One region of the Bacillus cereus group sp. MYBK79-1 genome, then DNA from elsewhere that is predicted to be linked to it. Evidence: riboswitches for the same ligand, from Rfam matches in the RefSeq annotation. Region 1 holds a riboswitch; each other region holds the start of a gene.

Region 1 (7,832 bases):
AGGTTTGAGTGCTCTATCCTAAATTCAAACTTTTAATTTTATGAAAAAGCACAAACAAACATTATAATAACCTATTATAGTCATATTTAGTTTATAATATGAAGTTCGTGTGAAGTTCATCTGAATTTTACATGAATTTCCTTTGAGTTCTATTGTCTTCCTATACCAATCACATTATCCTTTACATATAGGAATTAATTTTCATTCCATTTCAAACTATCTATATATACAAAGAAAGATAGTCGCCTATTAGGGAAAGGCATCTAGTATTATTATAAATATAAACATAACAAAAGAAAAAGCACGCTTATAAGCGCACCATAAGAGTGCTTCTTCATACAATTCTCATGTAAGAGTTCTCGAAAATCATGTTAATCGCAAAGAAAAGGCATTAGCTTATACAAGCTAATGCCTTTTCTTTATTCATATCGTTCAGCGTTCCATTCTTCTATATTCCATACTTTTGTTATCCACGCTTCATAGAAAGAAGGCTCATGTGAGACAAGTAAAACTGTTCCTTTATATTGCTGTAACGCTTCCTGCAAAGACTTCTTTGTTTCTATATCCAAATGATTAGTCGGTTCATCTAAAATTAAAACATTGCTTTTCGTTACGATAAGTTCACATAAACGTACTTTCGTTTGTTCCCCGCCGCTTAATAAACGAATAGGTTTTAATACATGTTCCTCTTTCAATCCACACTTTGCTAATGCTTGGCGTACTTCTTTCTTTGTCATATCTGGTCGTTCCGCCCAAACTTTCTCTAATGGTGTTGTTTCTGATGCAAACTCTTCCTGTGCAAAATAGGCAGGATTTACTCGTTCTCCAACGGAAATTGAACCACTTAGCGGCTTTATTTGACCTAATAACGTTTTTAACATTGTCGTTTTTCCAATACCATTATGACCAACGATCGCTATCTTTTCTCCTTTTTTCACTTGCAAATTCAATTCTGGACATAACGGATCACTATAACCTATCGTTAATTTCTCAGCTTGCAATATACGACTCACTGGCTCCTCATAAACATTGAAATCAAAACGGGATCGAGTTACATGAGTAACCTTTTCAATCCTTTGCATTTTCTCTAATACTTTCTCTCGACTTTTAGCCTGTTTCGCTTTTCGAATTTTATTTTTTTGGATAAATGTTTCTAACTGAGAAATTTCTTTTTGTTGTTTCGCATACGCCGATTGTAATTGTTTCTTTTGCACTTGAAAACTTTGTACAAACTTTTCATAATTTCCTACGTATCGCTTCACTTTCCCTCCTTCTAGATGATAAATAACATTCGTAATACTGTTCAAAAATACTTCGTCATGTGAAATGATCACATAAGCTTTTTCATACAGTCTCAAATACGATTGCAACCATTCTATATGAGCTGTATCTAGATAGTTTGTTGGCTCATCTAATAATAAAACATCAGCTTTTTCTAAAAGGAGCTTCCCAAGTAATAACTTTGTGCGCTGTCCTCCACTTAACTTTGAAACATCCTTTTTCAACCCTATTTCAAATAACCCTAAACCGATTGCTATTTCTTCAATTTCTGTATGAATTTGATAGAAATTAGAGCTTTCCAATATAGCTTGTAATTCCCCATATCTTACTAACAGTTTTTCTATTTCTTCTGCTCCATCCATTTCTTCTGCAATTTTTAACATTTCGCGTTCAATCGCATACAAATCCGAAAATGCACTTTGTAAATATCCTTCAATGGTGATCCCCTCTTGTAAATCCATATGCTGCTGTAAAAAACCTACCTTCATCTGTGGAAACCATTCAATGCTTCCGTCATCATGTATAAGTTCTCCTGTTAAAATCTTTAACAATGTTGATTTTCCAATTCCATTTTCCCCAACTAATCCAACATGCTCGCCCTTTAATAGTCGAAAACATGCATTATATAAAATGGTTTTCTCACCATACGAATGACTTAAATTTTCTACTGTTAATATACTCATTTTTTCTCTCCTCTACTTATAGTTCATAAGCTAAATAGAGAGAGCAACAGTATAAAGCCTTATTTAATTGTATATATAAAAAATGGGTAAGGTGAATACACCTTACCCATTACATATTATCGTAAAAAAGGATTAAGGTTCTTTACCTGCTGTCTTCAATTTAGCTTAATCATTAAAAATGGGCAGACTTCTCCCGTATCAAGCTAAAACCATTTGAAGAACAGTTGATAAAGTCATTTTATCCTTTCACTCCTTTAACATTTGTTATATTAAGAGTATAAACTACTCTGTTATATTCTATTCTCTATTTTTCTTTTTGTTCCTTCTCCGTTTTTTCATTTTCTGCGTAAATTTCTTTATACATCTTTTCTAATGCATATGGACTTGTAAAGATGAGCGTTAACGATTTCCACATATAAATTCTTCTTTGTAGTTCTATCCCATACTCTTTACTAACCATATTTTTCACTTCTGGAATATGCTCTTCGTTTTGAAATTGTTGTACAGATTTCAATTCCTTCGTCTTAAAATCCGTTAAAAGGCCTATTACAGTTCGTCCATGTTCCTGCGACCTTTCTTCTAAATCAAACTGAATTGAATGAACAAAACCTAAAACGTGAAAGATTTGAGCATGCAACCCGACAGCAGCACGCTGTTCCATTAAGCTGTAGCACTCTCGTTTTAACTCTTCTACCATTTCTAAAGAATTTCTATTAACTGTCCTTTTGCCGACAAACATAATTTTTACAATATGAGCGACTGACCCCATACTTTTTAATACACTCTCTAAAATTTCTACTGCATCTTCCACATAACCATTTGAAATTATAGAATGAATAAATTCATCTAATAGCGCTTGAAACTTTTTAACTAAATGTAAATCACGTAATTCTGGAACACCTTTTCTCAATTGATCCCGGCCTTGAACCCACTTTAAAACTTCTGTCATTTCTTCTTCTTTTAATTCATGATGTTCCATACCATACTTCATCAATAAAATATGATTTTTTAATAAGGACTTTCCTTCTTCAAGATTATCAGCTGTTAACGAATCAACTATTTGCTCTATAGATTTCATCTTTCTCCCCCTATATAAAAAGCCTCTTAACAGCGATTATACCAAAAACTGTTAAAAGGCTTTTTCTATTTTTTCATATAAGGAGCTAATACTCTCAAAATTTCTTCCTTATCCTTCTTTAACTCAAGTGATGTTAACATATCCATCGTTCTCGGCCTAGGTAATTTCACTTGTACCTCACCAACTATTGAGGCTGGTCTTTGAGATAAAATAAAGACGCGATCCGAAAGCAAAATTGCCTCATCTAAGTCATGTGTAACCATAACAATTGTTTGCTTCTCTTGGTGCCAAGAGTTTAAAAGCCAGCTATGTACTTCCATTTTTGTAAAGGCATCTAATTTTCCAAAAGGCTCATCGAGTAGCATAATTGGCTTTTCACATAAATATGTGCGCAAAAAACTAATTCTTTGACGCATACCACCAGACAATTCATCTGGATAATGGTCTGCATATTCATCTAGTTCAAATTGCTTTAATGCTTCCATTCCCTCTGTCAGCCTTTGTTTTTTCGGTTTCCCTTCGATTTCCAATGGAAGAACTATATTTTGCAAAGCTGATCGCCACGGTAGTAATAAATCCTGCTGCGGCATATAACTTACAACATCTTGCTCTTGTACGTGCCTATCCTTATACGTTACATTCCCACTTGTTGGGTTTTCAACATTTGCAATCATATTTAATAATGTGCTTTTCCCGCAACCACTCGGTCCTACAAAGGAAACGAACTCTCCCTCTCGTATAGAAGCACTAATATTTGCTAATACATTCTTTCCATCAAAAGCTTTTACAACCTCTTTTATTTGTAATCCACTCATTTTTCACTTGGAAGGAACTCATTTGTAAAGGCATCTTTCACATCAATTTTCTTCTTAATAACTTTGTTATCATATAAGAAATTCATGTAATTCGTCCAAACGTCTTCCTTCTGTACTCCCCACGCTTTTGCATCATCTTGATACTTCGTACTTAACCATTTTTGACTTTCTTGTACTAACTCTTTATTCACATCTGGAACTGCTTTAATTAAAATATCAGCAGCAGCTTTCGGTTCTTTAATTGCAAAATTATAACCTTCTGTCGTTGCACTCATAAACTTTTTCACAAAGTCTTTATCTTGCTTCGTATGTTTTTCACTCGTAATAATAACAGGACTATAGAAATCAAGCGCTGGGTCTAAGTCTTTCACCATAATCGTATTTAACTCTTTTCCTTGGCGCTTCGCTTCAATTCCATCCCATCCGTAATAAATCCATTCAAAGTCTGCATCACGGCCGATTGATTTAAAGAAATCGGTTTGTCCTAAGATGATTTTTTCAACTTTATTAAAATCAGCTTTATGTTTCTCCATAATTGTCTTCAACGTTGCTTCTTCTGCTGGTCCTCCCCAGCCTCCGTAACGTTTACCTTCAAAATCTTTTGGTGACGTCATATTATCTTTCTTAAGCGATGCAAAAGCTGAAGTGTTATGCTGAATAATCGCTCCTACAGATACAACAGGTATACCTTCCACACGAGCCAACGTTACATTTTCTTGTGCGCTTATTGCGAAGTCAGCTTTTCCTGAAGCTATCATTTGCTCCGCTGTCACATTATCACCTGGCTGAATAATTTCTACATCTAATCCTTGCTTTTTATAATACTCGTTCGCTTGCGCTACATATAAACCAGTATGATTCGTATTCGGAAACCAATCTAATACTACTTTTACTTTTTGATCTTTACTTGCACTTTCTTCTTTCTTCGCCGGATTACATCCAGCCACACCTACTGCTAATAAGGCAGCCAACATAACTTTTAAACCTTTTTTCATTTTCTGCCGTCCTTTCTATATATCCATGGTGCTGTTATTCTTGCCATAAACTCTACGATAAAATACAGGCATAATGTCACCATAACAATAATTGCTGCCACGCCAAATACTCGGGCTGTTAAAAAGGATTTTGTAGCCCTTGTAAGCATAACTCCTAATCCTTCGCTTGCACCGAGCCATTCTCCAATAATTGCTCCCATTACGCTATATGTAACTGCAATTTTTAAACCTGAGAAAAAGTATGGAAGCACTGCGGGAAACTTTACTTTCTGGTAAACTTGCCATTTCGTTGCCTTCATCGTTTGCAACAACTTCAACATATTTTTATCTACCGTTTGAAAACCTTCTAAAATGCTAAGCGCAATCGGGAAGAAACAAACGAGTATGACTACCATTACTTTCGGTAGCATTCCATATCCAAACCAAATAATAAATAACGGTGCAAGTACAACGATTGGAATCGTTTGCGAAATAACAAGCAACGGATTTATTAAAATACGAAATAAAGGGATAACGTCCATAATAATTGCAATACTTGTCCCAATTAAAATCGCAAAGAACAGTCCGATTAGAACCTCTTGTAACGTTTGCATCGTATTCGGTAATAGTAAATCTTTCATTCCAATTAATTCTTGAACAATGGCAGAAGGCTTCGGCAAAATCCACGGTTCAATTTTAAATAATGAAACAGATCCTTCCCATATTGCAATGAGAAGGATAAGCCAAATTGTTGTAATTATTTTAGATTGCTTCTGGTTTTGCATATTCATCACGGTACTTCCAAACCTTTTCATCTATCGTTACACCAGTGCTTGGACGATAATGGATTTTAATAGAAGTAATCACTTCTTCTGCTCCAGCATCCACACAAGCTTGTTGCGCACGTTTAATGACGTCAAGAAGTACATCTAATTCTCCTTCCAGCGTTGTTTCCATTGCCCCTACTTCATAACGAACTCCCGATTGTTGTACAACTTCAATTGCTTTATCGACAACAGAATACACATCTTTATTCTTCGCTTGTGGTACTACTGAAAATGAAATTGTAACTTGTTGTGACATAGTAAAATCCCCCTTATAAAATAAAATGTTAAAACAAGAAAAGGCTTTCCTACTGCGTAGGAAAGCCTTGTATGCAAGTTATTATAGAATAACATATGCTACATCACTTTAAGTAACTCCCTACGCTGGCATTATCCAGATCAGGTTGAGGGTCGATGTATACTTACATCCTCTCAGCCAATTGGCTCCCCGGTCCTTAATTCGTTTTCATTGTAGCATGATTTATTTTATTGAACAAACAAAAGCGTGTATAATCATTTCATTTAACTTTTGAATTCCCCAATTAACTCTTGTAACTCCTGTGAAAGCCAGCTTAAAGAACTAGCTAATTCAGCAATATCTTGTACAGACATTTCCTGTTCTTTCATACTTTCTTCAATATTACTACTACTATTCGCATACGTGTTTGCGATAAGCGATAGTTCATTTACAACACGAACTATATTTTGGCTATTTTGCAATATATCACTTGAATTGCTAGAAACAACTCTAACTTGATTTGTAACAGATTGTGCTGATTTTGAAATTTTTTCAAAGAAAGTACCACTACTTTCAACAAGTTTCATTCCAGATCCTACTTCTTTTGAAGCTTTTTGCATTGAAGCAACAGCTTCTTCCGTTTCAGCTTGTGTTTCCCCTATTAATTTCGCTATATCTTTTGCTGATGCTTCCGTCTGCTCTGCTAATTTACGCACTTCATCAGCAACAGCTTCAAATCCCTTTCCGCTTGCATCAGTACGTGAAGCTTCAATAGAAGCATGTAAAGCTAGCGAATTCGTTTGATTTGAAATACCTGTAATTACATTGACAATATCTCTAATTTCTTTTGATCTTGTTTCCAAAGAATGAATGATAGAAGATAAATCTTGTACTGCATTTTGTATTATATTCATTTGATTAATCGCCTGTTTAATAACACCATTTCCTTTTACTGAATGATGCTTCGTACCTTCAGACTCTTTCGCCATTTGTTCTGCAGCATTCTTTATCTCTTCCATCTTATCTTCCATTTCACATACAATACCTAAATACTGTGGTACTGACGTTTCTTGTGATTGAGCGCCAGCTCTTAATCCAACCATAGAACTTACGATTTCTTGAACTGCCATACTATTCTCTTTCGTACTCACTGACAATTCTTGTGAAGATGAGGAAACCTGTTCTGCTGTCTGCTTCACTTTATCTATAATTCCTTTAAACTTCTCGATGGTATTATTAAAATATGCATTAATAATACCAATATCATCTGGTCTTTCCTCTAATTTAATACTTAAATCACCTTCACCGACTTTACGCAATCCTTCACGTAAATCTCGCAATGGAGCAAGTGCGTTACGTACGATTAAGAATTGAATAACAGTGGCAATTAGAACAGAAATACAAATAAACATTAAACCTTGTATAATGAATCTTTCCTTTGTAATAGGAACAATAGAGGCATCTACATCGGCTGCAACAATTGCCACAATATTTCCGTCTCCATCTTTAATTGGCTCTAATATCGTTACCCATGTTCCTAATGCATCTTCATATACTACTGTCATGTTTGCTTTTTTTGTGTTCATTACTTTATCATATGCTTCCATCCAAAGATCTGGTTGTTTATAATATTCTCCCGGCCTTACTTCAACAACATTTGCTAACCCTGTAGACAAATCAACGATTAGTAACTCACCTTTTTCATTTTCTTTTGCTCCAACAATATAGGTTTGTCCAACACTATTCAATTCTTCCGTTGCTTCATCTAATTTCTCTGTTAACTTCTCTCTCTTTTCTCTTTGTGCCACTGGATCTTTTGTAACATCTCTCACTATTTCTTCGTCTAATTTATGTAATACCGTATCTCCTGTTTCAAAAGAATGCCTTTCAAATATAGACATCATGCTATTTTGAAACATGTTAAAACTTAACGCTCCCA
Region 2 (7,832 bases), on a different contig from region 1:
AATCTCGTCAATATAGAGGAGATTGATAATAAACCATCAAATCAGTTTTTAGGCCAAGAAATATATTTTTCTGGAGTGAGAAAAGAAGATAGTTATATTCCATTCTCTTTCTCACTATCTAAGCGGAATTTAAGTGGATCGAATAAACCGTTAGAAAAAGCATTTAATGAGAAGATGAGTAAATTAGATCAAGAGAAAAAGAAAGCAGTTGGGGAGCAAGTTAGTAAGGAAAAGAGGCCGGCAGTTCAGGAACCAGCTGCCCAAGAATCAGATGTTTACATAGGAGGGCGAGTTACGAAAGTGCAGTTCCCTGATGTAAAAGGCCCCGTAAATCCAATTTATAAAAACACTTTATTTTTGGATAGTATAAAAGAATTTCAAACGGATGTAGTACTAAAAGAGAGTAATCAAATCGAATATTCAACAAAGACAATGGACTATGAAAAAAATGATATAAAATATAAATTATTAATGAAACCGATAACAGAAAGAGACGGATCAGTCACATATATTTATGCGATGGCGTCTTTACAGCCTGTAGATGAAGCTGTACAAATGGTGCAAGATTACTACATTTACATCATTGCATTTGTACTCGTTCTCATTTTTCTAGCTTCGTTCTATTACTCTAAACAAATTGCAAAGCCGTTATTAAAAATAAATGATACAACGAAGAAAATAGCACACTTAGATTTCACAGAACAAATACCGATTACTTCAAAAGATGAAATTGGTGATTTATCAAAAAATATTAATGTATTATCCAATAAGCTCCATTCGCATATTGGACAGCTAGAACAAGATATTGAAAAGGAAAGAAAGCTAGAAAATACGCGGAAAGAATTTATTTCTGGTGTTTCGCATGAATTAAAAACACCGCTAAGTATTATGAAAAGCTGTATTTCCATTTTAAAAGATGGAGTAGCAGAACATAAAAAAGAGTACTATTTTCAGGCGATGGAACGAGAAGTAGATAAGATGGATACGTTAATTTTGGATATGCTAGAGTTAGCTAAATTTGAATCAGGCACATATAAAATGAAAAAGGATGTATTTTATATTGATTCGATAATTGAAGATATATGTGAACACCTTTCTGTGGAGATAGAGAAAAAAGAACTTCGTGTGCATAAAAATATATGTTCATTTGAAGTGATGGCAAATCAAAATCGGATTGAACAAGTCATTGTGAATTTCATTACGAATGCCATACGTTATACACCGAATAAAGAGGATATTATTATTTCCACAATAGATGAGAAGGATCGTATAAAGGTGTGTATTGAAAATAAAGGTACTCACATTGAAGAAGAGCAATTAGACAAAATTTGGGATCGTTTTTATCGCGTGGATGCATCCCGTCAGCGCTCACAAGGCGGAACGGGGCTTGGGCTTGCTATTTCAAAGAACATTTTAGAACTACACGATGCTGAATATGGAGTAAAGAATACAGAAGACGGTGTATTATTTTACTTCTACTTACCAAAAAAAGCGTAGATGGTACATGCTACGCTTTTTTTAATTTATTTTCATATTATCTTTACCTAATCTTTATTTTTAAGCGATATAATCTGGTTAGAAAATGAGGTTATGTAAGGAGTCGATGAACCGTGCATAGCAATTGGCTAAGTATAATGGTATTTATTTTCTTTTGTGCATTTATTGTATTTTTAATTGATATTACGATATGAAAAAAGAGCGCTCATTAAGCGCTCTTTTTCTTCGAATTCAGTTGATAAGCATTGATGCTCTTGAATAAGCGTGGTGAAGTAAGAAATAAAAAGATAAGTAAAACGGTACATAAAATATAGGAACCAATCATTGTGCTACCATTTACGATTAATGAATATAGAACTGCTGATTGACCTTTCGGTGCATATTGTCCCCAGAAAATAATACCAGCAATAAAGTGGCAGAAATAGCGAGCAAAGCTACCGACAAATGTAGCAAGGATAATGTAACCAATAACTTTTTTTCCTTCGTTTTGTTTTGATGAAGGTTTGTCTTTACGGCTACCTAAACTGGATTGTTCTTCGCTATTTTCATTTGATGTTAAAAGTGCTTTTTGGATTGGACGATAGAATAAACCAGCAAATCCAATAAAAGCAAAGGCAATGAAGTACTCAATGAATGCTTGAATAGGTGTTAAAATGTAAGCATCTCCCACGACAATTTGTAATAGTCCCCAAACTAAACCACCTAAGAAAGCTGATTTAAAGCCCCAGCGGTATGCAATAATAAAAATAGGAATCATAGCAAATGAAATGGAACCGCCTGTTGGAAGTTTAAGTGATAATGGTAAAATGTCGATAATCATGGCGAAGGCTGCAAGAATTGCAGATTCGATCATCGCTTGTAAATTGGTGTTACGCATGTTGTCTCCCCCTAAATCCAAGTTATACAAAAAAGAATAGATATCATAGGAGGATACGAAATACGTAAATAAAAAAGAGGTATGTATTTCGGACGTTTGCACAATCCCTGCGTTAGCATTAACTAACAGGTTCGAAGGGTCGGAACGAAGTGTTCCCTCTCAGCGACATGGCTCCCCCTGTGATAACGAGATTCTTTATTTGCTATTGTTTATTGTAAGCGAAATGGATGAGAATGGCAAACGAATCAATTATGACAATTATTGAAATAAAATTGTAGAAAAATGTTAATAATTATGAAGTCAAAGGGGATAGTGCTCGAGAAATAGAGTGTGCTATAATTCTTCTGAAAATAATTATCATTCTCTTCGGAGGGGGAAGGTTATGAGCTTAGTAGATATTAAAATCGGTGAGAAAGTGTTAGTGAAAAGTATGCAGTCTTTAGATTATTTACTAAAGAGAAGACTGACTGCTTTCGGTCTTTCTGAAGGAAGCGAACTTCGCATGAAGCAGAAAGCGATGTTCAAAGGTCCTTGTACATTGGAGTGTCGTGGACAGTTAATTAGTATTCGTCATTGTGACGCGAAAATGATAAAGGTGGAATTAGCGTGAATAAGGTAGCATTGCTAGGGAATCCAAATACAGGGAAGACATCATTATTTAATGCACTTACTGGTTCTTATGAATATGTAGGGAACTGGAGCGGTGTAACAGTAGAAAAGAAGATTGGTAAATTAAAAGATAAACAAGGAACATTAATTGATTTACCGGGTGTTTATGATTTAAATCCAGTTTCGCGTGATGAAGGTGTCGTTACGAATTTTCTACTAACAGACGAATTTCATCATATGTTAAATATAGTGGATTCTTCGCAATTCGAGAGAAATATGCATTTAACGTTGCAATTACTTGAATTTGGAAAACCGGTTTCAATTGGAGTAAATATGGTCGATGTGGCAAAGCAACGAGGCATTGTAATTGATGTAAAACGGTTATCAGAAAGATTAGGTGTAACAGTCGTTCCTGTCGTTGCGAGAAGCGGAAAAGGCTGTGAAGAACTACTTGCAACGCTTAAAGAAAATGACAAAAGCGAGAAAACGCCATTCATTATTTCATATAGTGTACTAATGGATGAAGGAATTGGAGAGGTAATTTCTCTTTTAGAGAAAGCGAATTATAAGCATCCGAGATGGCTAGCCCTTCAATTTTTAAGTAATAACGAAGTAGTAGAAAAAGAAATGAAAGCATTACTAATTTATAAGGAACTTGTAGCCATTCGATCTTGTCTAGAAGGAAAACTTGATTGTACGTTAGAAGAGCACATTTACAAAACTCGTGAAGCGTATATTGAAAAGTTAAAAACAAATGTTATGAAGCATGAGAAAGAAGGGGAAATTCCTTTCTCGGAAAAAGTCGATAGGTTAATTACACATAAAATTTTAGGACTTCCAATCTTTTTAGCAGTTATGTTTTTTATTTTTCAGGTTACGTTTACGTGGATCGGTACACCTTTATCTGATATTTTAGATGGATTTTTTGGCGGACAGCTTACGGATTGGGTAACGGCTGGGCTCGCAAATGTTGGTGCTTCTCATTTTATTCAAGCAATCGTTACAGAAGGTATTATTGCCGGCGTTGGTGCGGTATTAGTATTCGTTCCACAAATCTTTGCACTTTTCTTTTTCATTTCATTATTAGAAGACTCAGGATATATGGCGCGAATTGCAGTTGTTATGGATAGAATTATGGAGTTCTTCGGTTTAAACGGAAAAGCGTTCATTCCGATGATTATCGGTTTTGGATGTAATGTTCCAGGTATTATGGCAGCGAGAACGATTGAACAAGAAAAAGAACGTTTACTTACAGTCCTTGTAACACCGTTTATGTCTTGCTCGGCACGTTTACCTGTATATGCATTATTTGCGGGAGTATTCTTCCCTCATAGTCAGGCAACTGTTGTGTTTTCTTTATATGTTGCAGGTATTGTTCTTGCGTTATTAGTTACAAAAATTATGTCTCTTACCATTTTAAAAGCGGAAAAATCTATTTTCGTTATTGAACTACCTCCTTACCGCGTGCCACAAGCGAAAACGTTATGGCTAAGCACGTGGGAGAAAGGGAAAGGATTTGTTCGTAAAGCAGGTACATTTATCTTCGGTGGTTCTGTTGTCATTTGGTTATTAAACTATGCAGGTCCATCAGGATTTGGTGTTGATATGGGAGACAGTTATTTAGCGATGATTGGTGGATTTATCGCACCACTATTTGCACCGCTCGGCTTTGGAACGTGGCAAGCTGCAGCATCTCTTTTAACAGGATTTTTAGCGAAAGAAGTTGTCGTTTCTACAATGGCAATTATTTATGCGGTGAAAGAAGATGTGTTAGGAAATGTAATGGGAGCACATTATACTGCGTTATCAGCATATGCATTTATGTTCTTTATTTTATTATATGTTCCGTGTTTAGCGACAGTAGCTGTTATTAAACGTGAAACAGGGTCAGCGAAGTGGACGATTTTCTCTGTTGTGTATCCACTCGTTGTTGCTTATGTATTAACGCTCATTATATACCAAGTTGGATCCTTACTCGGATTCTAGAAGGAGATGGATTAGGGTGATGGTCAATATTATAATTGGAGCTATCATTTTTGGTTATGCAGCATACACGTTAGTTAATTTTGTAAAGAGAAGTAAAAAGGGAAAATGCGCAGCCTGTTCTTTAAATAAGTCATGTCAGTCGCAAACTTGTAGTCCGGATATGGAGCAAGTGGCTCATAATAAATAGAAAAAAGCTTTGCGAATTTTTTCGCAAAGCTTTTTTGTTTTACTTTTTAATTTTTACAAGTTGAGAAGCTTCTACTCCGTTGTAGCCAGGGAATTCTTTACTAGGGTCTTTATCGAATTTTAATACACCTACAGATTTTTCATCACCTTTTACATTGCTGTAAGTTGCGTCATCAACAATTGCGTACATATCTGTATATGCGCGGCCACTTCCGATAATTGTGTTGCCTTCATATTTTAATTTCGCACCATCAAGTGTAGCATTTTCAACTTTCTCTTTTGCGAATAATACACCTTGTTCCGCTGTTACAGCTGGTAATTTATCAAGTGGTTTTGTGTCGTCGTTTTTATCGACTTTGCTAAGTAACTCTTTCTTCACCAGTTCTTCACCAGTTTTCTTATCCATTACAAGAACTTTTTTGCCATCTAATGTTGTCATTTTCATTTTATAGAAGTCTTTTTCTTTCACTTCTTTTTTATTTTTATCTGTAATTTGTTGAACTTGTTCTTCTGATCCGTACAGTACAAAACCGTTCGCTTTATCTCCTAATAAAGAACAACCTGATAATGCTCCAAGTGAAATTGCTGCTGCTAATCCGATTCCTACTAATTTTTTCATGATGATGTCTCCTTTTATATGTTTTATAGTAAATACATTTTTGTATTAGTTCTGAAATGATGAGAAGCTTATTTGCTGCTTCTGGTATTAGTGTATAAGAAATATGGAAACGTAACTATCGAGTTAGCTTACAGTAACATTACAATAATGTAATTTAGTGAAAGTACGTAAAAATTAGTCAAATCTAAAGAGGGTTAATGAGAATATATTGGGAAAACAATATTGTATCTAGAATGTCATATTATATTGGATGTATTTTGGAAATAACATGTAAGGACATCTTCGTTTTGTTATAATAAACACGTAGGTTGTAAAAATGAATATTCTTTACTGTTAAGGGAGATTTTTCAGTTTTCCAAGTAGTGAATTTGAAATATGAGGTAAGTTATAGGAGGAATTAGAATGTCTGTATTTAAACGATTACGAGATTTAACAATGTCGAATGTATATTCATTAATTGAAAAAGCGGAAGATCCAGTTAAGATGACGGATCAATATTTACGCGATATGCAAGCAGATGTACAAGAAGCTGAGAAAAGTGTAGCAGCTCAAATTGCACTTGAGAAGAAATTCAAAATATTATTTGAAGAGCAAGAAGCACTTGTGAAAAAACGTGAAGAGCAAGCTCATATGGCTGTTCAAGCAAGCAACCTTGACCTTGCGCGTCGTGCTCTTGAAGAAAAACAAAATGCAGAGCAAAAGATGAATGAGTATAAGGTAAGCTATGAGCAAAACAAAGCTGCTGCTGATAATCTTCGTTTGAAGCTAGAAGAAATGCGTAAGCAATTAACAGAGCTGAAAAATAAACGTGAAACACTTGTAGCACGTGTAAATGCGGCGAAAGCACAAAAGAATATTAATCAGGCGATGTCTGGATTTGATTCAAACTCAGCAAAAGCTGGTTTAAGCCGTATGGAAGAGAAAGCTCTTCAATTAGAGGCTGAAGCAGAAGCAAGCGGCGAAGTGTATAGAAAAGAAAAGTCATTAGATGATGAATTCGCAAGCTTAAACAAAAATTCTGCTGTTGACGATGAATTAGCTCGTATTATGAAGCAGTATGAGAAATAATATAGAATAGACAAAGAAACCGACATGTCTGAAGAGAATTCATGTCGGTTTTCTATTATTTTTTTAGAGGAGGTTTTGCAATGACATGGACGAATGTAGTAGCCATGCTTGTATGGACTGGAGCAAGTGCAGTACTTTTATTTGCAATTATGTGGGTTGATTCAATCTTTACGAAATACAATGACTTAAAAGAAATAAAGAATGGAAATACAGCTGTAACAACTCGTTTCGTTATGAAATTATTCGCGCAAGGGTATATTTTATCTCAATCGATTACGAAAGCAAATGATTTATGGCAAGCGCTACTTGCATCAGCAGTTTCTTTCGTTATTTTATTAGTGGTAGAAATGTTTATCGAGTTTGTGTTAAAGAAAATGGCTGGTTTAGATTTAGAAGAAGGTACGAAAGAAGGCAGTATTGCGCATGCGATGTTGGCCGGATCATTACATATCGTTGGTGCACTTATTTTAGGTGCTTGTTTATAAAGAGAGAAGGAGGGGTAGATCGTGAGTTTATTTAAACGAATTAAAAATATAATGAAGAGCCCAGAGCCGCCGAAACCAGAAAAAAGTTTGTTAACGTTAGCTCCTGGCGATATGGTTGAAGTTTCATTAATCATGTACGAATTAATCGGGAAAACGAGTATGCATTCTCGTAAAGAAATTGTTTTAACACTGCAAGACGGGAAAGATATTCGTTATTTGAAAATTGAAGATCGTGAAAATACGTATTACAAATTATATACACCAATTGATGGTCGTTTAGATTCGATTGATGAAATTCCGACGACCATTGAAATGGATGATACAGCGTACCATATGGAAGAGCAATATAACGGACGTGTTGTTGTGATGGGGAAAACACCATTCTCTGCTTCAGAGGAACAGTACGTATGGGAATTCCAATCAGATAACCGAAAATTATTGCGTATTGAATGGCAAAATGGTCGCACAATGATGTATGAGGGAGAAGCAATTATTCCTGCTGATG
Region 3 (7,832 bases), on a different contig from region 1:
TTCATTGCGATTAACGCTAATGTTGCATCATTGCGCTCACCTGCAGTAGCATAAACCGCTTTCATAACATCCTCTACTAAATTTGTTTTATATTTCTGGCAATATTGCATTTTATATGGATTTTGCAATACTTTTTCAATATTATGTCTTACTATTTTTAACAATACTGGAGAATCTGCATTTAATACGTATGATGACTCACCGATTTGAGCTAACACAATTTCAGTTTCAAATAACGCTTGTTCTACTTCCAACGATATTTTTTCAGACCATATTTCTAACGTTATAGTCTCTAATCCTTTTGGTGCAATTAAAGGGAATAATTCATTTTCATTATTTGTGACTACCTTTTTACATTCCGGTAGTAATCTGAAATAAGAGAATTTTTGCTGAAACCCTTTAAATAAATACTCTCTTTCCTTTACTTTTATACCAAGTTTTATTTTAGTACCTTGAACTTTATATATTCTCTCGTTATATGGAAGTAACACCCTAAGATTTTCTCCCAGCATATAATCTTTCGGATATTGAAGAATATGCTCCAAATCAACTTCTCCACCTATATGAAAATCATCTTTTAAATTTCTAAATATCTTAATCCACTTTATACCGTTTGTTGCTTGTTGCACTTTTAGCTTTACAAACCGATTTTTTTTATTATTCGATGCAAATTCTGGAGTAGAAATTAAAATCATGCCTCGTTTTCGTCTTAAAAGCAAAGGAATATCTGGATGGTTATATTCTTGATAAAATCTACGAATTCCTATTGAAACATTTAATAATGGAATATTCTCGCCTCCGCGCGTTATACATTCGAACCGATATACATAGGCGAAATAATCTTGTGTTTTTTCGTCTTTAATAGGCTCTGACATAGCCTCACAAATATTTTGTGATCTAAGAGGCGAAAAATATATATTTTTTTCGTGTATGTTTTCTAATTGTAAAGGGCGTTCACAAAACATATGTGAAATTAAAGCGGGCACCCACTTAGAATATATTTCATTATCATGTAATACTGTTAAATTAGAAATTAAATCGTAATGCCATTCATATTTTGGCGATTCTATTAATTTATTAGGCTTCCAATCATGAATAATTTCATACCAACTTTGGAAAATATAATCAAGTTGTTCTTTTCTAATAGGTTCTTTACATACAATCCACGGCGTATTTTCATTTAATACATATGGATTATGCTGAATAAATAATATATCAGAAAACATATCATATAACCTTTCATTCAATCGTTTCAACTTACTCGTTAATAAAAATGTCTTATAATGTATCTCTACAATATCAAGCCATTCAATAGGAAAATATATAAATGATACGCTTTCGTTTAAAAGAGGTTCTACTATATTTTCAAATGTTAACAACTTTAATTTTTCCATAAAATGATTACTTCCTTTCTTCATTTTTCTTGATCACAAAAAAACTAAAGTATAATCACAATATCTAATTACTTAAAAGAAAAACAAATACCGCTTATCTAATTAACATGTTAATGAATGACGCGTATAAGAATTAAAAATCATCATACATAGCCCTCCTTTTATATTACAAATATAATACATTCAAATTATACAATATATATTGCATATTGTATTTGAAATTCACAATAATTTTACAAAAGAGTATAAAAAGAGGTATTGACCATACATATGTATCGCAATACCTCTTTTCTTTACCCTATTACATCTTTTACTTCTATATTCACTGGCCACTGCTCTAAAGTATAAGCCATTTCCCAAAATGAATATTCATATTGACTACTAATAATAAAATGCTGTTTCATTCGCTTACGGTCAGACTCTGTCACCTTTTCAGCGATAATATCTAATCGTGTAATTTGCTCTTCAACTAATGTACGGAACCAATCAGATCCGTAAGCAGAAATCCATTCGTTATAAATTGGCTCTTCTGGCTGACACTCTTTTAAACGCTCGCCAATTTCATAATACAGCCAATAGCAAGGTAAAATTGCTGCAATGATATCGCCTAAATGTCCTTCATATGCCGCACGATACATATGTGAAGTATATGCGTATGCAGTTGGAGCTGGAATAAAATTATCTTTTTCTTCTTGTGTTATCCCTAGTTTCTTCGCAAAATTCTCATGTAAAGATAATTCTGCCTCATATGTATTTTGAGCATGGTGTGCCATACGAGCTGTCGTTTCTAATTCCAGTGCTTTTGCAGCTCCTAACGTTTGTACTCTAGCAAAATGACTCAAATAATATGAATCTTGAAGCACGTAATAGCGAAAACTAGCTAAATCTAACGTTCCTTCACCAAGTTTTTTTACAAAAGGGTGATGAAAACTAGCTTCCCAAATTGAATCTACTTCTTTACGTAATGATTGTGAAAAAGTCATTTAAATCCCTCCAAGTAATTTATTTAATATAAGTATTTATCCACATTTATTAACGCTTTAAAATAAAAAAACTTTCTTTACAGACGTAAAGAAAGTGAAATTGACAGTATTTATTGATAAAATAGCAATGTCTTTCCCACTTCCCTACGCTGGCATTAACCAGATCAGGTACTAAGAGTCTCAAATTCTCATTTGATCTCAGCCTATAATAGGCCCCCCTAGTGGATAAATATTTAATTTTCGTACTGTATTCATCATAACATACTTCATGTTACTGTCAAAAGTATTCATGATACCAGTGCTTAAAACCCTTCTTCTTTTCTTACCCTTAATGAAGTTTCAATGATCATATCTAATAGTTTACTATAATCAATTCCCGCTGCATCTGCACTTTTTGGTAGTAAACTCGCTTGTGTCATCCCTGGTAATGTATTAATCTCCATTACATATGGAATACCGTCCTTCACCATCATATCCACCCTTGCATAAACACTGCACTTTAATGCTTTATAGCAAGCCAGTGACGCTTTGTTTACACGTTCCTTCAACTCAGCTGGAAGTTCGATAACTTCTTCAATTGTACTAGCATCATCATATTTTGCATTGTAATCAAAGAACTCCGCCGCATGTCGAATTGAAATGATAGGTAACTGTTTTCCATCAAAAATTGAACATGTAATCTCGTCACCTTTTATATACTTCTCTATTACTACTTCAGAATCCCATTCGAATACAGTTTCCAGCATTGCAATTAATTCGTCTTTATCATAGACAATCTTTACCCCAACACTTGAGCCACCAGAGTTCGGTTTTACCACTAATGGAAACCCTAACTTATCTAACTCATCAAGATTTAGATCTTCCATTTTTGTAAGTTCAATCCAATCTGGTGTTTCTATACCTTCATAACGTAAAATCTTTTTCGAAATATTTTTGTCCATACATATACCGCTAGATAACATATTGCTTCCACTATAAGGAATACCTAAACTTTCAAGCGTTCCTTGAACCGTCCCATCTTCCCCGTATTTTCCGTGTAATGCGAGTAGCGCAAAATCAATGTCTTTCGCTTTTTCGATTAAATCTATTTTTTCATTTAACGTAATTGGTACGATTTCATATTTATTTTTATCTAAATTTGCAATCATTTCATTTCCAGTCATAATTGACACTTGTTTTTCAGAGGATACTCCACCCATAATAACGCCAATTCTCATTTCCTCAACTCCAAATTTCATTTTTTATTGTATCACCGATTATTTTGATTCCACGTACTATTTCTTCTTCTTTCAGACGTGAAAATCCTAATCGAAAAGTAGTCGCTCCTCCTCCATCAGAATAAAAAACATCTCCAGGAGAAAATGTAACCCCTTGCTCATAACACTTTTGTAAAAGAGTACGGGCATGAATTTTTTCTTCTAACTCTATAAATAAATGAAGTCCACCGTCACCGGTCATTCTTTGAAACGAAATGTACTCGTTACATGCCCCAACAGCTAACTCATATTTTTTCTTATAAACAGATCTTGCCTTTTTTAAATATTTTTCAAAATACCCTTCATGTAAATATTGAAATAAAACCGCTTGATCTAGCGTTGATGTGTGTATTGTTCTTGCTCTTTTTACACTTTCTAAATGATGGATTAGCTCTTTATCTGCGATGATCCAGCCTACACGTAAACCAGGGAAAAGTACCTTTGAAAAGCTACTAATATAAATTACATTATTACCAGCGCCAGCAAAAGTTAATAATGGTGCTAAATGTGAACCTGAATAACGTAGCTCTTCATTAAACCCATCTTCTATAATAGGAACCTTATATTTTGAAAATAATCTCATCAGTTCCGTTCTTTTCTCTGAACTCGTAACAATACCGGTTGGATTATGATAAGAAGGAATTAAATACGCAAAATCAAAATCCTTTTCACGCAAACTTTTTTCTACTTCGTTCGTATCGATGCCATCTTCATTCATAGTTATTCCATGTACTTCAAGTCCATGTAAACGGAACAGCTTCAGTGCAGCATGATGTGTCGGATTCTCACAAATAACTCGCCCTGATTTTTTCGATAGCGAAGATAGTACAATGTCTAATCCTTCTGTAAATCCATTTGTAATTAAAATATCTTTGTTCGAAATATCTACACCTTTCATTTCCATATAGTGAAGTAGATAATTCATTAACGGCCTATAACCTTTTGCGTATCCGTAATTTAATACGACATCCCCTTCAATGGACATGCGAGTAAGAAAAGCTCTTTTGAAATTTTCCACATCAAATAGCTTTTCATCTGGAGCAATGCTATTAAAAACAATCATTCCTTTTTCCCAGCGAACACCATGTTTCATTAAATCTAATTCATCCGCCAATAAGGTAACTGTATTAAGTTTATTTTTCCAATCTATTTCAACAGACGAAGTGTTCGATATATCAATCTTCGCTACAAAATTCCCTTTACCTTTAACTGCATAAATGAGTCCTTCTTGCTCTAAATCTGCATAAGCAGCCAGTACAGTATTTCTGCTCACATTTAGTAATTCACTTAATTCCCTTGTTGAAGGAATTTTTTGATTTCCGAGCAAATGCCCTTTCATAATCATCTTTTTTACATAATCTTTCAATTGAATATAAACAGGACGATCTTTTACAACTTTAAAATCTTTAAACAATTCCTTCCCCCCTGCAATCATTTTTGCATATTTATTTCATTCTCAAAAGGTCCACTACATATGTATTTTTTATAAAGGGCGGTACGGTCTTATAAAGCGAAGGCTAATAATCAATGGAGGATTTTACTTCCCGTTATTACGGTACAAATCTTTATGATATAAGTTAATTATATCTTTTAAAGCTGCTGCTGCGGCTCCGCGTGGATTAGAAGCACCACCAATTGTAGTAACTTGCCCCATCGTATCTGTAAAGAATGTAATCCCTTTTTCTGTCCCATTTACATTTGCTAGCGGATGATCTTTATCTATTTCGCGTGGTTCCACATGAAGAGCCACTTTACCACACTTATCCTTATATGCTGAAGCTATTAATTTAATATATTTATTATGTTCTTTAGCATTTCGAATTTGTTGTTGTGTAACCTGTTCGATTCCTTTTATATGTATATCGGTAAGTGTATTTTCTGTTCTCATTAAACTGTTTGTCAAAAGTAACAATTTACACGCACTATCAGAACCACTTACATCTAATATTGGATTCGTTTCAGCAATTCCTTTACTTTGCGCTTCTTTCAGTGCTTCTTCAAACGTAATATCTTCCTCATTCATTTTCGAAAGAATATAATTTGTAGTCCCGTTTAATATTCCTTCTATTTTTTCAATATGGCAACCAGCCAAACTAAATTGGCCAATATCAAGTGTCGGTAATGCGGCAGCAGTTGCACCACTATATCGAATTCGTACATTTGCGATTTTTGCTGCTCCATTTATTTCTCTCCAGTTTGTAACGAGTGCACCTTTTGAAATTGCTACTATATCCATATGTTTCTCAATCGCTTGTTTTATATATTGTTTTCCTGGATTTCCATCTTTAAGATTTGTAACAGTCGATTCCACCAGTACAGTACCACTTATGTTATCCGTTGCTCGTTCCTTCGGATGATGCTCAATATATTCTTCAATTGCGGAGCTACCGCCACCATACCTTAATAAGTGATGAATAGATAATCCATCCTCATTATGTATTGCAACATTTCTACCTAAAACGCCACTTAAAACTAACTCTATACCATATGTTTCATATATATATGAATATTTTTCATTTAGTAATTTTATAAACTCTCTTCCTACTGTTCCATATCCTGATAATACAACTTTAATTTTCATAATATCCCCCCATATTTTTCTACCATATCCCTCTTTCAATATAATATAAAGCGCCCTCGAATTCCATCGAGAGCGCTTTATTATTACCTATTTCGGTAATCTTGATAGCTTTTCTATAATTGTTCTATAAAACTCTTGAATACTAGAAAAACCTAACGTGTCTGAAACACTAAGTCCTACCATGTCGAGATGGTCCCAATTTGCTTTCGTTTCGATATGATTCCATTTTCCAATCTGTAAAGCCTCATTATTATTTACAGCAGTATTAGAAGAAGGTGCAATCATAGAATTTGTATTTACTACACCGTCATTTTGCCACCAAGAAGTATCAATGAATGGACGATTTTCTTCATATCTCGCATAGGAACCTAGGAAAAATGCATTGCCCATTAACACTTTATTCATCGTTATATGAGGTAGATGTAAACCTGTTATAGGTACTGCTTGTGATGCATGTCCACTATAGGATAAGTAATACACATCTGATTGCGTCTTTACCCAATTATTAAGCTCCTTTGCACCATCTGTACTTAAATCCCATTGACTTATATCTTTTGTATCTTTCCAAAGTGAACTATTTATAATACGATCAGTATATTGGAAAAAGGACTCTCCAGTATTCTTCTTTATCCCCCATTGATCCAATTTAAAATCATATAATGATAAATTACTGTTTCCTCCTAAACTTGCAGCTGCAATGAGTAAATCTTTTACAAACGGCAACAGAAGGCTTCCATCAGCAAGTGTTGTCCCATTGTGAGGAGTTGCTAATGTTGTCACACTATGAACATATGATTTCTTGCCCTCAAATAGTGATGATATATTCGTGTTCGGATGATTTTTCACATGATTTTTTTCTTCTAAATTACCTTCTTTTAATAGCTGTACTAATGTTCTAATCGTTTGTCCACCCATGCTATGCCCAACTAAATGAACTTTATTTGTTTCACTCCAATTCGGTGCAAAACCACTATAAGTTCTGCCAAAACGATTATGTCCATGTTTCTCAGCATGTGCGGCACCGTAGTCTACTGTACCACCATTAATTTGCGCATATAATTCACATGCGCGATCCCAGTTACTAGAAACAGGTCCAACAGCAGCAGTATGTACTGTATAGCCACTTCTTTTTAAATCTTCTTGTATATCATGAACACCACCCCAATATTTAACCCCTAACATTTCCTCTCTACCCCACCCAGCAAATCCATTCACTAGTATGATAGGATAATTATTTTGTTGCTTCTCTTCAGCGTATGTTGTTTTCGCTGTGAATAAAAACACAGTCCCTATTGTGAATAAACATATTTTTAAAAATAATTTCCCCATGCTTCCTCCCCCTAATAAAACGTTTACATTTCCCTATTAAAAATGAGTTCTTAACTTAAACATAATGTAAAGTATTTTATATACATTGTATATAGAGAAAACATACACAAATGTTGATAAATATTAATTCAAGTGAGGCATTACTTTTTACAATATAACTTTTAAATCTGATTATTCGAATTTATAATTAGATTTAGTTTCCTCATGTTAAATAGCTTTAATAATTATAAGAAAACTATTTTTATTACTTAAGGAGGAGGAAAAGGCATGCAAATCGGATTAAATATTC
Region 4 (7,832 bases), on a different contig from region 1:
ATGCATTCTCTCCGCACGAAGGACAATTATGCTTACGAAGCTTTTGCACATTCATACATGAGTATTCATTCTTCCATACATCAAATGATACAAGTCCATCTCGAAGTGAATCATAATCTTCTACCAGCAGTTTAAGAGCCTCCGTTACTTGATGAGAAACGACGAGAGATACAGCAGGTGATATAATCCCCGCTGTATCACATGTCGCCCCGCCAAGCGGAATCGATTGTAGTAAACATGATAAACATGGCGTCTTACTAGGAAGAATTGTGTAAGAAAGGCCGTAACTCCCTACACATGCTCCGTAAATCCATGGAATAGAATATTTTTGCGCTATATCATTTACAATGAAACGCGTTTCGAAATTATCAGTTGCATCAATAATTACATTAACGTTTGTAACAAGTTCTTCTAACTCCTCAGCTGTTACATCTTGAACGAGAGCTTCTATTCTTACTTCACGATTAATTTCTTCTAGACGTTTTTTTGCCGCTACAGCCTTCGGAAGATTATTTTCCACATCACTCTCTGCATACAATTGCTGCCTTTGTAAATTACTCCAATCGACATAATCCCGGTCAACAATCGTTACTGCGCCTACACCAGCTCTTACAAACATCTCTGCATTTGCACTACCTAATGCACCTGCACCGATAATGAGTACATGCTTTTCTCTTATCTTTCGTTGCCCTTCTTCTCCAATTGGAGAAAATAATTCTTGGCGAGAATATCGATTATTCAACTACGCTCATTCCTTCTAAAGGACTACTTGCTGTTGCACAACGTTTACGTGCAATACGACCTGCCTCAAATCCTAAACGGCCTGCCTCAATACCTAATTTCATTGCCTGTGCCATTTTAATAGGATCTTTTGCTCCTGACACAGCAGTATTTAATAACACACCATCAGCTCCTAATTCCATCGCAAATGCTGCATCAGCTGGACTACCAATACCAGCGTCAACTATAACTGGTACTGTCGCTTGTTCAATAATGAAGCTTAAATTTAACGGATTTACAATACCAAGCCCTGATCCAATCGGTGATGCTCCTGGCATAATTGCATGCACACCTAGTTCTTGTAATTTACGTGCTAATACAACATCATCAGATGTGTACGGAAGTACGATAAATCCTTCTTCTAATAACATTTCAGATGCTCTTAATGTTTCTACCGGATCAGGTAATAACGTTCTATCATCACCTATAACTTCTACTTTAATCATGTCGCAAAGCCCTGAAGCTTTTGCTAATTTTGCAATACGAACAGCTTCTTCAGCATTTTTTGCTCCAGCTGTATTCGGTAATAACTTATATTTTTTCACATCAAGTTTCTCTAATAAATTTGGCTGCTTTGCATCAAATATATCCATACGACGTACTGCGAACGTTAAAACCTCCGCCTCAGATACATCAATTGCCTTTTGCTGCACATCAAAATCAGGGAATTTTCCTGTTCCTAATAAAAGTCTAGAATGAAATGAAAATGGTCCAATGTTTAACATAATCAACCGCCTCCTACGAAAGTTACAATCTCAATTTGGTCTCCATCAAAAACAGATGTATCTGTATGATCATCTTTTTGTAAAATATCTTTATTACGCTCTACTACAACAATTCTGTTTTCCAACTCTAAATGTGTAAGTAGCTCAGCTACTGTTTTTACACTCTCTGGCACTTCAATTTGATTACCATTAATTTTCAAATTCAAACTTCCAGCCCCTTTCTAAACTGTTTTCGAAAGCAATGAATCTAGCAAGTGATTCGCCTGCTTTCCTTCTATTAAATCCGCCATATACTGACCAGAAACAGGGCTTAATAAAATGCCGTTTCGATAATGGCCCGTACAAGCATATAAACCTTTTATCTCTTCATGCTCTCCCATATAAGGAGCTTCGTGATTCGATTGTGGTCTTAACCCTGCCCATGCGCTTTCCCACTCTGCTTCTTTTAAAGCTGGCACTATTGTATACGCGCGCTCTAATATAGAAGTAATACTTTCCGGTTGCACAGTTTTATGAAACGTATGAGGCTTCATCGTTGCTCCAATTACGTAACGTCCGCCGCGCTTTGGTGCAATGTAAAATCTTTCTTGGAAAATAGGCGCCTTTAAAAGTGGTTTTCTACTTCTTACCGCAACTACTTCTCCTTTAACTGGATATGTACCCCATTCGCGATGAAAATAACCTAGTAACTTCGTGCTCCATGAACCACCCGCAATAACCACTTTTTCACATGTGATAATACCTTCGCTCGTCACAATCCCAGTCACTTTATTATTTTCAATACGAATATCAAACACTTCTGTCTGTTCATATATATCAGCACCCGAAAATGATGCAGAATGTGCGAATGCTTTCGTAAGCTCTGGTGCAATAACATGACCATCTTTCGGATAATATACAGCACCTATAATTGACTTAGAAAGAAATGGTTCTTTCTCTCGTAAACGATCTCCCGTTAGAAAGTAAGAATCTTCACCTGTTTTCTGCTGCCAATCCATAATGCGAAGAATTCTTTCCTTCTCATTTTCATTTTGAGCAATGCGATAAATGCCTTTCTCTTCATATCCAATATCGATGCCTGTTTTTTCACGTAAAACTTCTGCAAGTTGTGGAAATATAGCACGGCTTTCTCTAGCAAGTTCAAATAGCGGATCATATTCATCCCATTCTGCCTGAACCCCAAGTAAACCAGCAGCTGCTTTCGAGGCTTCAGATGCAATTCTTTGCTTCTCTACAATCGCTACTTTATATCCTCTTTCTGCTAGAAAATGTGCAACTGAACTACCAATTACACCACCGCCAATTATCGCTACATCATACTTCTTACACATGTTTTTCCGCCCACTTTCTTATTGAGTCCTTATAAGACTTCGCTTTGTTATACGGGTTACTACTACTTATAATCCCAGACATAACAGCAATACCACTGACGCCGTTAGTAAGAACATCCCCGGTGTTTTCCGTGGTAATTCCTCCAATTGCTGTAATCGGTATGGATAAACACTTTGCAATGTTTGAAATTTCTTCAAGCCCTCTCGCTGGCACACCCTTTTTGCAATCTGTCGGAAATACATGACCATAGACAAGTGAATCCGCTCCATTCTTAAATGCATCAATCGCCTCTTCTAAAGAATGCACAGAATAACCGACATGCAAATAAGAAAACTTTTCTTTCACTGACCTTACATCTGCGCTTCGATATCCTAGCTGCACGCGCGGGATGTTTAATAAAATAGCAATATCAATTCGATCGTTTATCACTATTTTCGATGCTGGAAAGCCTTTCTTCAAAAGACTTTCCACACCTTCATACAATTCCTTCGTACTTTTCTCACGCTCACGAATATGCAAATAATCAATCTCACTTTCAATTTGCATTGCTATATTCACTAACTCTTCGAATGACATGTGACCATTTGAGATTACATGAAGCTCATTTTTCATATTCATTCGCCTACTTTAAAATGTTTTCGAATAACTCCTCGGCCGGAACGATTTCTTTCGTCATTCCTTTATCTTTTAGCCATTTATTTTGTTTCTCCCATGACTCTTTTGAATCCGATAAGAATGGCTCATCTTTCGTTTCCATCTTCTCTAATAAAATTTTCATACTTTCTTTTTCAACTTCTGGTACAAGCGGGAAGTTTTCTTTTTCTTGATGATTTAATAAAATATTTAATGCTTCATCTGGGTTTTTCTTCATGAAATCATAGCCTTTTTTCGTACCACGTAAGAAGGCTTGCAACGCTTCTTTATCTTTTTTCAACGTTTTATCACCTGTTACAAATACAAGTTCATGATAATTCGGTACACCGTAATCTGCTGGGTTAAAGTATGCTGGTTCATGACCTTCATGGCGCATAACAGGTACTTCATGGTTAATGTACGCCCCTGTTACCGCATCCACTTTTTTCGTAATTACTGCTGGTACTAAATCAAAGCCAACATCGACTACTTTCACTGTATCTGGATTACCACCAGCTTCTTTTATCATCGTTTTTAAATACATCTCACTTAAAGGTGTTCCAGAATATCCAACTGTTTTCCCCTCTAAATCTTTTGGCGATTGAATGCCCGCTGACTTCAGCGATATAACATGATTTAATGGTGAACGTACGACAGCTCCAATTGATTTCACTGGAATTTGTTCATTTGCTTTTGCCATAACAACATCTGGCTGATAATATAGGCCCACTGTTACTTTTCCTGCAGCTGCTAAAGTTAATGGGTCAGTCGGGTTGGAAGGGAATTTAATATTCACCTTTACTCCTTCTTCTTTAAAGTAGCCTTTTTCAATAGCCGCATAAATAAAGCTATGTACCGCATTTGGATACCAATCAAGCATGACCGTTATTTCTTTTTCTTTTTTACTCTTCTCTGATGCCGAATTACTAGAACATCCAGCGATCATTGCAACTAATAATGTAAACACAAAGATGCGTTTTAATAATTTCATGAATGCTTCCTCCAACTAATAAATTTCTTTTCTAATACCGAAATAAGTATGACGAAGAAAATAGCTAATAATGATAACAATACAATGGGTGCAAATACACCTGCTCCGTCTAACTGCGTCATCATTCTTTTACTGAAATATCCTAGCCCAGCTTGTGCACCGAGCCATTCACCAATTGCTGCTCCAATCACACTAAGCGGAACTGCAATTTTTAAAGCTGAGAAAAAATAAGGAAGAGCAGATGGCAACTTTAATTTAAGAAAAACATCTTTTTTCGTTGCTCCATACGTAACTAAGAGCTCCTCCCATTCTTTTTTCGTACTGCGTAGTCCATCATACGTATTGACCGCAATTGGGAAAAACGTAATTAAAACCGTAACAACGACCTTACTCCAAATTGTATATCCAAACCATAAAACGAAAAGCGGAGCAAGTGCTGTAATAGGAATTGTTTGTGAAGCGACTAATAATGGATAAAATGCTCTCTCCATCCAATTACTCGCATTCATTAACATCGCTAGCCCTACCCCAAGTACGATAGAAATAGCCACCCCTATTAAAACGACGGATAAGGTTGCCGGTAAATGAACCGTAAATAATATATCTTTTAGTTTCCATATCTTCACTACAATTGCAGACGGTGACGGTAAAATGTACATTTCATCTACAATTCTTGCCCCTACTTCCCAAAGGGCAAGTAAAATACTAGAAAGTGTAAGAGCAGGTAATAACTCCTTCAACCGGTTCATCATACGAGTACCTGCCTTTGTAACATACTAAGAAGCTCATCTTTCAGCGCTAACACTTCCGGCTTATATAAATCTTTTCTTGTCCGGTTACAATCAAGCGGTACAATCCTCTCGGTTAAAGTAGTTATCGGTTGATTTTCTACAACGAAAATTCGATTAGAAAGAAATAATGCTTCTTCCACATCATGAGTGATAAACAAAATTGTTTTTTCCCACTCTTTCCATTGTTCAAACAACCATTCTTGCAAAGATGCCTTCGTTAAAGCATCTAGCGCGCTAAACGGTTCATCTAACAGCAATATCTCCCCGCCTGTTAATAAAGTTCGGATAAAGGATACGCGTTGCCTCATACCACCAGATAAATCTTTCGGATATTTAGTCTCATACCCTTGTAATCCAAATTTATGTAGCAGTTCCTTTGCCTTTATTTGTGCTTCTTTCTTCTGTACACCTTGGCACTCTAGCGGCAGAGCAGCATTCTCAATAATCGTTCTCCACGGCAGGAGCATATCTTTTTGGGGCATATACCCTACAGGATGGCTCTTCGTTTCTGTCAGCTCTATCTGACCAGTACTTGCTTCTTCTAAACCTGTAATAAGGCGAAATAAAGTACTTTTCCCGCATCCACTCGGTCCGATAATACTTACAAACTCTTTATCTTGTATAGAAGCATTTAATTCATTGATGATTGGTTTCTCATCATAATGAAAAGAAACATTATGAAACTGTAGTATGTTCTTGCTCCTCAAATCCCCACATCTCCTTACGGTAGGACATATCCCAGAATAAATATTCAAATCGACTGGAATATAGGAAAATCTCCTCTAATCGATCTAGCTCTTTGTCAGACTTTCCAACTGCCATTTCATTTAATAAATCTATTAACCAAATACAAAGGTTACCGTATTCTTCAGAACTATATCCTTGAATCCACTCACCAAAAAACTCATGATCTCTTGCTCCAGGAATATCATTTAAACGCTTTCCAATTTCCCAATAGCTCCACATACATGGAAGAAGTGCTGCTATTAATTCCGCAAGTGTGCCATTTTGAGATACAGACATCATGTAATTTGTATAAGCTAAATTTTTAGCAGATGGTTTTGCTGACTCTATCTCCTCTATAGAAATTCCAAGTCTTTTTGCATACTGTTTATGGATCGTCATTTCTCCATTTAATATTCCATCAATTTGTTCAGCGAATTTCCCCATTACTTGTGGATTCGTTGCCTTTACAACACCAATCGCATATAGCTTTGCATAATCTAACAAATATAAATAATCTTGAATAATATAATACTGAAACTTATCTTTTTCTAACGTGCCATCCCCCATACCTACTACAAACGGATGATTATGACTCATCTCCCAAACTGGTTGTACAGTTTCTAATAATCTATCGCAAAATTTCATTTCCCTATCCCCTTCCGGTATGTGTATATAAATAAAAAACCACTTCTAAATAAGAAGTGGTTACAGCAAACAAAATTATAATTTATTCGTTGCTCCACTTCCCTTCGCTAGTATTACCTAGATCAGGTCTGTAAGGGTTAAGGATTATTCCTCTCTCAGCACAACAAGCACCCCTAGTGGTTCAATATGAAATTTTCAAATAAAAAAGCCCCGTTTCTATACGCAAAGAAACGGGGACTCATTATTAGTGTCCGAATTGCTTCCCTACGCTAGCATAATCTAGATCAGGTAATGAAAAGGATCAAAGGCTTACGGCCTACTCTCAGCTGGCAACACCAGCTCTCCTAGCAAACTATGAAATTAACACTGTCAGTATAACACCGTAATAAGACATCATCAACTGTTTTAATTTTCTCAATTATCAACAAAATAACAAAGCTATATAATACTTATATTCTATGTTAGAAATTATTATCCTAATTAATTAGGTAAAAAGGAATCATTATCCTCAAAAAATTTATTTTTATATTGATTTCATATTACATTTATGTGAATAAACCCACTATATTATATCTTTATACTATAATAAAATTACAACTATACAACTAGAGGAGGTCTCTATTATATGAATATGAAAGCTACTGCTTTAACAGCAACTACTGTCGCAATTGCTTCTTTACTTCCTTCTATGGGAGAAACAAATGTACAAACAGCCAACGCTGAACAATTATCTAATGTGAAAACTGGATATGTAAAAGTCGATCAGGTAGCCTTACATACAAAAGATAACGCAAATAGCTCATCAATTGATACAATTCGCTTTAATACGAAGGTGAACATACTTGAAACAACTAATGGTTGGTATAAAGTATCTGTTAATAATAAAGTAGGTTACGTACAAAAAGATTCTATTCTACTAAAAAACAAACTTCAATCTAATAATCAATATATCGTTAATGCCAATGCATTAAATGTTCGATCTGAACCTAATTTAGAATCTTCAATTTTAGATGTATTACCAAATGGAAAATTCGTTACCATTCAAGAAGAACAAGGCGATTGGTATAAAATTTTACATAATGGCAAAACAGGTTACGTACAAAAAGCATTCGTTTCTAATGGTTCACAGCCTTTAGTAAAAGGTATCACAGTTCAAAATAATACAAAATACACAGTTGCAACACCTAAACTTAATGTACGTAGCACCGC

What was found. A riboswitch is a leader RNA that binds a small molecule or an ion and turns the genes downstream of it on or off. The one in region 1 is predicted to bind thiamine pyrophosphate.
Region 2: linked by a shared signal. The riboswitch ahead of thiT (energy-coupled thiamine transporter ThiT) and the one ahead of ACTFOB_RS18595 (MTH1187 family thiamine-binding protein) in region 1 are both predicted to bind thiamine pyrophosphate.
Region 3: linked by a shared signal. The riboswitch ahead of tenA (thiaminase II) and the one ahead of ACTFOB_RS18595 (MTH1187 family thiamine-binding protein) in region 1 are both predicted to bind thiamine pyrophosphate.
Region 4: linked by a shared signal. The riboswitch ahead of tenA (thiaminase II) and the one ahead of ACTFOB_RS18595 (MTH1187 family thiamine-binding protein) in region 1 are both predicted to bind thiamine pyrophosphate.

What each region holds. Positions count from the first base shown of each region.
Region 1 is NZ_JBQAEO010000012.1:41,093-48,924, reverse strand. Features, by position in the region: gene ACTFOB_RS18620 (ABC-F family ATP-binding cassette domain-containing protein) at 420-1,964, opposite strand; gene ACTFOB_RS18615 (hypothetical protein) at 2,269-3,042, opposite strand; gene ACTFOB_RS18610 (ABC transporter ATP-binding protein) at 3,108-3,857, opposite strand; gene ACTFOB_RS18605 (ABC transporter substrate-binding protein) at 3,854-4,852, opposite strand; gene ACTFOB_RS18600 (ABC transporter permease) at 4,849-5,622, opposite strand; gene ACTFOB_RS18595 (MTH1187 family thiamine-binding protein) at 5,594-5,914, opposite strand; TPP riboswitch at 6,015-6,116, opposite strand; gene ACTFOB_RS18590 (methyl-accepting chemotaxis protein) at 6,178-7,832, opposite strand, start outside.
Region 2 is NZ_JBQAEO010000019.1:72,600-80,431, forward strand. Features, by position in the region: gene ACTFOB_RS22875 (sensor histidine kinase) at 1-1,497, shown strand, start outside; gene thiT (energy-coupled thiamine transporter ThiT) at 1,706-2,374, opposite strand; TPP riboswitch at 2,461-2,562, opposite strand; gene ACTFOB_RS22885 (FeoA family protein) at 2,757-2,984, shown strand; gene feoB (ferrous iron transport protein B) at 2,981-4,969, shown strand; gene ACTFOB_RS22895 (FeoB-associated Cys-rich membrane protein) at 4,986-5,156, shown strand; gene ACTFOB_RS22900 (lipoprotein BA_5634 family protein) at 5,196-5,774, opposite strand; gene ACTFOB_RS22905 (PspA/IM30 family protein) at 6,177-6,842, shown strand; gene ACTFOB_RS22910 (DUF350 domain-containing protein) at 6,923-7,327, shown strand; gene ACTFOB_RS22915 (DUF4178 domain-containing protein) at 7,349-7,832, shown strand, end outside.
Region 3 is NZ_JBQAEO010000001.1:301,878-309,709, forward strand. Features, by position in the region: gene ACTFOB_RS01620 (RNaseH domain-containing protein) at 1-1,394, opposite strand, end outside; gene tenA (thiaminase II) at 1,688-2,377, opposite strand; TPP riboswitch at 2,502-2,607, opposite strand; gene ddlB (D-alanine--D-alanine ligase) at 2,680-3,594, opposite strand; gene pdxR (MocR-like pyridoxine biosynthesis transcription factor PdxR) at 3,599-5,047, opposite strand; gene ACTFOB_RS01640 (homoserine dehydrogenase) at 5,171-6,214, opposite strand; gene ACTFOB_RS01645 (esterase/lipase family protein) at 6,302-7,543, opposite strand; gene ACTFOB_RS01650 (DUF3914 domain-containing protein) at 7,811-7,832, shown strand, end outside.
Region 4 is NZ_JBQAEO010000003.1:5,072-12,903, reverse strand. Features, by position in the region: gene ACTFOB_RS06910 (thiazole biosynthesis adenylyltransferase ThiF) at 1-742, opposite strand, end outside; gene thiG (thiazole synthase) at 735-1,505, opposite strand; gene thiS (sulfur carrier protein ThiS) at 1,508-1,711, opposite strand; gene thiO (glycine oxidase ThiO) at 1,727-2,836, opposite strand; gene tenI (thiazole tautomerase TenI) at 2,829-3,449, opposite strand; gene ACTFOB_RS06885 (ABC transporter substrate-binding protein) at 3,460-4,461, opposite strand; gene ACTFOB_RS06880 (ABC transporter permease) at 4,458-5,210, opposite strand; gene ACTFOB_RS06875 (ABC transporter ATP-binding protein) at 5,210-5,959, opposite strand; gene tenA (thiaminase II) at 5,928-6,623, opposite strand; TPP riboswitch at 6,706-6,808, opposite strand; TPP riboswitch at 6,868-6,979, opposite strand; gene ACTFOB_RS06865 (SH3 domain-containing protein) at 7,249-7,832, shown strand, end outside.